DNA from 2 places in the Ancylomarina subtilis genome. Region 1 is predicted to be linked to the other one. Evidence: riboswitches for the same ligand, from Rfam matches in the RefSeq annotation. Region 1 holds a riboswitch; the other holds the start of a gene.
The links. A riboswitch is a leader RNA that binds a small molecule or an ion and turns the genes downstream of it on or off. The one in region 1 is predicted to bind thiamine pyrophosphate.
Positions count from the first base shown of each region.

Region 2: it holds a riboswitch for thiamine pyrophosphate, as region 1 does, so the genes downstream of both, thiS (sulfur carrier protein ThiS) here and thiD (bifunctional hydroxymethylpyrimidine kinase/phosphomethylpyrimidine kinase) in region 1, are expected to answer to the same signal.

Region 1 covers NZ_SHKN01000001.1:565,850-569,267, forward strand. Annotated here, with positions in the region: gene EV201_RS02345 (superoxide dismutase [Ni]) at 1-156, shown strand, start outside; gene EV201_RS02350 (YciI family protein) at 223-693, opposite strand; gene thiD (bifunctional hydroxymethylpyrimidine kinase/phosphomethylpyrimidine kinase) at 754-1,560, opposite strand; TPP riboswitch at 1,649-1,744, opposite strand; gene EV201_RS02360 (aspartate kinase) at 1,877-2,530, shown strand; gene EV201_RS02365 (tetratricopeptide repeat protein) at 2,604-3,335, opposite strand.
Region 2 covers NZ_SHKN01000002.1:358,883-362,300, reverse strand. Annotated here, with positions in the region: gene EV201_RS12445 (PepSY-associated TM helix domain-containing protein) at 1-141, opposite strand, end outside; gene EV201_RS12440 (hypothetical protein) at 125-661, opposite strand; gene EV201_RS12435 (hypothetical protein) at 903-1,145, shown strand; TPP riboswitch at 1,467-1,557, shown strand; gene thiS (sulfur carrier protein ThiS) at 1,591-1,791, shown strand; gene EV201_RS12425 (thiamine phosphate synthase) at 1,825-3,087, shown strand; gene EV201_RS12420 (thiazole synthase) at 3,075-3,418, shown strand, end outside.

The sequences.
Region 1 (3,418 bases):
GCTAAAAATATGACACAGCTTGAATTGCTGCATAAAATATGTGTCTATGCAATGAAAGCCAAGCAAAGTACCAATATGGACATGATTAAAAAATTGAACGATACGGTTCATGATTTCGATCATGCCTATTTTAGCAAAGATGAACACAAGCATTAATTCAAACTATCAAAAAAACCTCTTCGTATTGATGAAGAGGTTTTTCTATTTTAAATAAACAGCTGCTTATTCGGCGATTGATTTTTTAGTCAACTGCTCGTGAATGGTATTTATCTCTTTAACCGCGGCTGAACCATACCAAGGATGTAATTCCATGATTAATCGGCCAGCCTTGACGGCAGGGTCGCTTTCAGTCAAACGCCTGGCTGCTTCCATGCTCTCTACATTAAAAATATAGATGCCTCTAATATCACCATCATCCATAAAAGGACCGGCAAGAACCAGAGTGCCCTCCTCTGCCATTTTCATGATATTTTTAAGATGAGCTTTTTGCAATTGTGCAGCAGTAATCGAATCTTGATTTCTATTGGGGCCTCTCTTTAAAAACGCCATCACGTACTGACTCATGCCATATTGATCCGCCTTCAATTTGAGTGCAAGTTCCTGATTATATTCTTTTTTATGGGATGTTTCCTGACAAGCACACAAGCAAACGCCTGTAATGCATAGAGATAGGAGGAAATGTAATGCTTTCATTTTTCAGATTTTAAATTGTATCTGTAAGATAAGAAAAACATTTAAGGCAACCGAAAACAGTTATTTCCAATATTGATAAAAGTGATGCACGGGGCCATGGCCTTTCCCAATGTTATAATCACGTCCTTCTTTTATTGAATTTGTAATATAAAGTTTAGCGCGTTGAGCTGATTCTGATATTGTGAACCCTTTTGCCAGAAAAGAAGCTAATGCTGAAGACAAGCTGCAACCTGTTCCATGCGTATTTTGTGTTTCAATTCTTTTCGATTTCAAATCATGGCTTTGTGATGTTTCAAAATCGTATAAAACATCGATTAAATCATCCCCGGTTAAGTGGCCGGCTTTTAATAAAACAGATACCTGGTATTTTTCAGCTAATTCTTTGGCTACTCCTCTAAACTCAGCTTGTTTTTCAATTTTTCTTCCCAGCAATATTTCTGCTTCAGGCAGATTAGGCGTGATAATCCTCACTTTAGGGAATAAAATTGTTTTGAGATTATCGATAGCTTCATTCTGAAGCAATTGATTTCCTGAAGTGGCCACCATTACCGGATCAAGCACAACATTCTTTATTTGATATTTATCCAGACAGGCAGCTACCATTTGTATGATTTCAGAGGAATGTAACATTCCAATTTTAATAGCATCTGTGCCAATATCATCAAGTACAGCTTCAATTTGAGACTTAACTGTCATTGAAGGTACTGGGTGAATATCTTTTACGCCAAGTGTATTTTGTGCTGTAATAGCGGTTATTGCAGAACTGGCATAGCATTGACAAGCTGAAATCGTCTTGATGTCAGCCTGAATTCCAGCTCCTCCGCCAGAATCACTTCCTGCAATGGTGAGGACTTTATGGTATTTCATGTCTTAGTTCAATTTAGGTTTAGGAACGTTTCAGACATAAATGTTGTTGTGGGATAGGAAATATAAGATAAGAGCCTGGTTAAAAGCTCTTAAAATGAATTCGTTTTCCTACGCTGCTATTATGCATGTCAGGTTCCAGGGTTTTATCTCAGCCTGATGGAATCAAGCACCCCTAACGGTATGACAAATATATTCTTTTTATGATTAAATCTATAAAATGCTATCACATTCAATTATTTCAATAAAATTGAATTCTTATGGAAAATTCGTGTGAAAATTTAAACAATATGTCTATTTTTGAGAAAAATATATACATATGCTTAGTATTTCTCAGATCGTAGAAAAAATCATTGCACATCAACCTTTTCTTGCTGAAGCCTTGGTTGAAGGATTGATAAATGTTTCCTCACTGGCTCGAAAAATTCAGCCTGAGGTGGAACAACATTTCGGTGACCAGGTAAAAAGTGGTGCCATCGTTATGTCTATCAATAGACTGATCCCTAAGATGAAAGGGAAAATCTCACATCTTGGAGCCGAAGTGGTTGTTCGGGATATCATTGTCCGTTCACAATTGGTGGATTATACTTACAAGAATTCGAGTATGTTGATCGAGAGACATACAGATTTGTTGAGAGCTATTGGTCCAAATCAGGAATTCTTCTACACGATGGTCCAGGGGGTTTTTGAGTCGAATTTGGTTGTTAGTCAATCTTTAGCCGATCAGGTAGAAACGATTTTTGAGGAAGAAAGTATGTTGAGTAAAAGTGGGCGTCTTTCTGCTGTCACCCTTAAATTACCAGATGTGAATGCACAGCAAGCTGGTTTCTATTACCATATTCTTAAAAGTATTGCCTGGGCTGGAATTAATATACGGGAAGTAATATCTACGACTAATGAATTTACGATTGTAGTGAATGATGATGCGATTGACAAAACCTTCTCTGTATTAAAGAATTTAGGACAAAGCTAGAATATAGAAATTGAAAAAATACAAAAAAAGGGATGCTCAAAGCATCCCTTTTATATTTTGAAGTGATTGTAGTTTACAATACAGCTTTTACTTCTTTTAATAAAGAATCAACATCTTCTCTGGCAGGAGCAAGAGTTTTAGCTTTTGTGTACTGAGCAACGGCTTTCTTGTAGAAAGACTTTGCTTTTGCAATTTCAACAGCAAATTTCTCTTTTTCAGTATTTGCTAATGGATTAGCAGCAGCTTGAATTTTAGCACCTTCTCCAAAGTATAGAGAACCGAGACTAACGATAGCGTCAGTTTTCATTGAAGATTTCAATTCAATAGCTTGCTTGTATGCTGCTTCAGCATCATCAAATTTAGAAGCTTTCTGAGCTTTCTGTCCTTCAATTAAATAATGCTTGGCTAAAGTTTTAGTCAATTTCGCATTTTTTGCAGGAACAGCAGCAATACCCGCTTTTAAGGTTGCAACCATCTCGTCATATTTGTTCAGTTTTTTAAGAGCAGTTGCTTTTCTTAAATATGAACTTGATAGTTTATATTTTGCAGTAATGGCTTTGTCAAAATAGATAACAGCCTTAGCGTAATCTTTAACTTTTGTTGCAGCATAACCAACGTTATATACTGTTTTAATATCATCTGCTGCTTCAGGTAGTCTTAGGTAGTTTTCTAAATGAACGATAGCTGCTTTGTAATCTTTCGCTTTCAGTGCAGCGTTTCCGTCATTTTTCAATTGCACTGCATCCTGTGCAAATGCACCTAAAACACTCATACAAACAACTAGGGTAAGAAATAACTTTTTCATATTTTTAATTTGGTTTAAATTTTTGATCTGGGCCACAATACAATATTAATCCAATTTTCACAAGGAATTAAAAGTGTTTTGTA
Region 2 (3,418 bases), on a different contig from region 1:
CGGATCTTCACCCTTTTTTTTATGATTCAGGATAATGCCCGATATGGCATAAATAAGAGTGATTCCCACAAAGAAATACCCCAGATAACGATGAGTCAGTCTTAACCACTTACGTATAGCTTTCTTACTCCACAACTTCATAATCTGTTCCGTCTACATAATAAATGGCATAATAATCTTTGTTGTTGGCTTTCATCCAATCGCGCATTTCCTTAATGTTTGCCATCTCTGAACTGCAATGCTTCCCGCCTTCTTCACTTTTAGACTTTTCTTTCACTTGCATTTCCCACTCATCAATTTCACTCGTGGCTAATCTTTTCTCACGAAGAATACCGGTCACCACCAAATCATTACCCGCGATTTCCTTATTAAAACCTTCAAGATCTCCCGTCGCTTCAACTCGGATAGACAAATTTCCCTCCGCATTTTTCAAAATACATCGTTTTCCGGAATGGGCACACACATGATTGACCAAACCTTTGAAACAAACCTCTTGTCCGACCTTATCTGCAGCCACCGTCATTAATTGATCGATACTGAGTGTTGCTGATTTCACCTGACTGATAACTTGTTGCTCTGCATTCTGTTTTTTCGAACCAGACTGCGTTGAATTACATGACATAAACACCAGGACCAGGGCTAATAAACTTAGATACTTCATCAATTTTAGGATTTAGGTTTAAATATTTATTGTTTCATTTATTGAACATCAAATTTATAATTTAGTAAACATATCTCCAAAGAAGATAACAATTCATTAACAACATAATACAAGACAAAAAACTCCTTTTATATTTATCATCAAAGCTTTTATTAAGCCTGGAACAATCCAAAGTTTTAAACTAAATACTTCTAACTATCTTTACAATCGGAATCCAGATAATCACATAAAAAAAAACAAAATGAATCAGGACGACTTTAATAAGATCAAGCAAATAAAAAAAGAAAATAAGGAAGCCTACAAGCCATGGAGTAGAAAAGATGATGATGACATGATTAACCTTTTTTTCGATGGTGTCCCGGTTTCAGAAATCGCTATCAAATTAAACAGAACCAAAGGGGCTATTCGTGCCCGAATCCGTAAAATGGAGCTTACTCAAATTAAAAAGAAAACATCTCCCTCTTCTGACTCTTCAAAAAAATAATACGGAACGAAGTCCGTTTAGGCTTTTATTATTAAAATATTTCCATACATTTGACAACGTTTTACGGGGGTGCCTTATACCATTTCATTTAAACTTGTGATATTTAATTCACTTTTTTTATGGTATAATTCCGATAGACAATCAGACAAGTAACTTGAGTTTAAAGCAAAAGTAAACCTAGCTGATTGCTAATCGGTATTAAAACAGGCTGAGATTATACCCTTAAGAACCTGATGCGGATAATGCCGACGAAGGGAGTTAATATCATTCTGATTTCAGTTTACCAGCCTTCTGTAAAACACACATTTTTTTTTGAATATAGTAATTGATAAGGGGTGCCCTATGGGCTGAGATCACACCCTCATAACCTGATTCGGATCATACCGACGTAGGAATATCAAGCATTGGCTTAAGCCTCTTCTCATTTACTACAAAACTAACTCGTATGAAGGTTTATGTAAATGATGAAAGCATCGATATCGCTGATGCCTCAAGTATTTCAAAGCTGCTTTGCCAGCTCAATACATCCCCCAAAGGCATAGCCGTTGCCATAGGGCAAGAAATTATCCCCTCAATTCTATGGGATAAACATCTGATAAAGGAAGATGATAAGGTTTTGTTGATTCGCGCCACACAAGGCGGTTAATCTATTATTCAACAAAACTAATCTCAAAATCCTATGACACCTATAGTTATTACACCTGAAGAAATCCTTCCGGATGAAGTTCGCCTTTGGGAAGCCCTTTTTAAATCGGGACTTCAGAGGCTACATGTTCGGAAACCACATGCTTCAATCAATGAATTAAAGCACATGCTTCATAGCTTAGCAAAGCAATACCATTCACGTGTGATTCTGCATCAGCACCATATTCTGGCTGAAGAATTCTATCTGGGAGGAGTTCATTTCAAAAGCGTCCATCAAACAGATGAATATCCAATAAAACGTCAAAATATAAGCCGGAGCAGATCCTGCCATACGCCCCTTGAAGTTTTAAACCACTACAAAACGCACGACTATGTTTTTTTGAGTCCGATTTACAATTCAATCTCTAAACAAGGCTACCCTTCTGCTTTCTACCCCAACGAGATCCAAACTTTATTTCAGGATCATCCTGAAATTAAAAACTGCATCGCTCTGGGCGGAATAGACCAAACAAATATTCAGGATTGTTTGGATTTGGGATTTATGGGTTGTGCGCTTTTGGGAAGTATTTGGGAAGGCAATCATCTTAGTCCGGAACTGGTCTCCAAACGTTTTTATGAGATTCAAGCAAATAGTAAAATGATGATAAAAAACACATCAATTTCAGATTTTCAATTCATCACAAACGATTTTTCCAAACTGAACGAATTGGAACAAATCCAACAGGTGTGCAAGGCAGGTGCCAAATGGATTCAACTTCGTCTAAAAAATAAATCAGATGAAGATATTTTAAAAATGGGCAAGCAAGCAGCCGATATATGTCATCAGTATCAAGCAAAACTTATCCTAAATGATCATGCACATCTGGTAAAAGAAATCGGTGCCCACGGCGTTCACCTGGGTAAGGCTGATCTATCTCCCGTCACAGCCCGAAAACTATTGGGACGTGAATACATTATTGGCGGAACGGCCAATGATATAAATGATATCCGCCAACTACACCAGTCAGGTGTCGACTACATCGGCTTGGGTCCCTTTCGTTTTACGCAGACCAAAAAGAACTTAGCTCCTGTTTTAGGGCTCAAGGGCTACAAGCAAATCATAGAGCAGTGCCAAATTGAAAACATCCATTTGCCTATTGTTGCCATCGGCGGAATCAATATTGAAGACGTCTCCGATCTTGTGGAAAGTGGTCTGCATGGTATTGCTTTATCCTCAGCCATTACATCAAGTGAAAATCTCATCTCAACAACAACAAACTACCTTAAACAACTAATAAATCCGTTATGCAACAACTAACAATTGCGGGCCAGGAATTTAATTCCCGGCTTTTTCTTGGAACCGGAAAATTCAGTTCCAATCAACTTATGGAAGAAGCTCTGATTGCCTCTGGCAGCGAAATGGTCACCACTGCTCTGCGAAGAGTGGATATTCAGAACCCGGAAGACGATATCCTGAAGCATATCGATCCGAATCGTTTTAGATTATTGCCCAACACATCTGGCGTACGAACAGCAAAAGAAGCCGTATTTGCGGCAGAACTGGCAAGAGAAGCCCTGCAAACCAATTGGCTCAAACTTGAAATTCATCCCGATCCGAAATATTTACTTGCTGATACTATAGAAACACT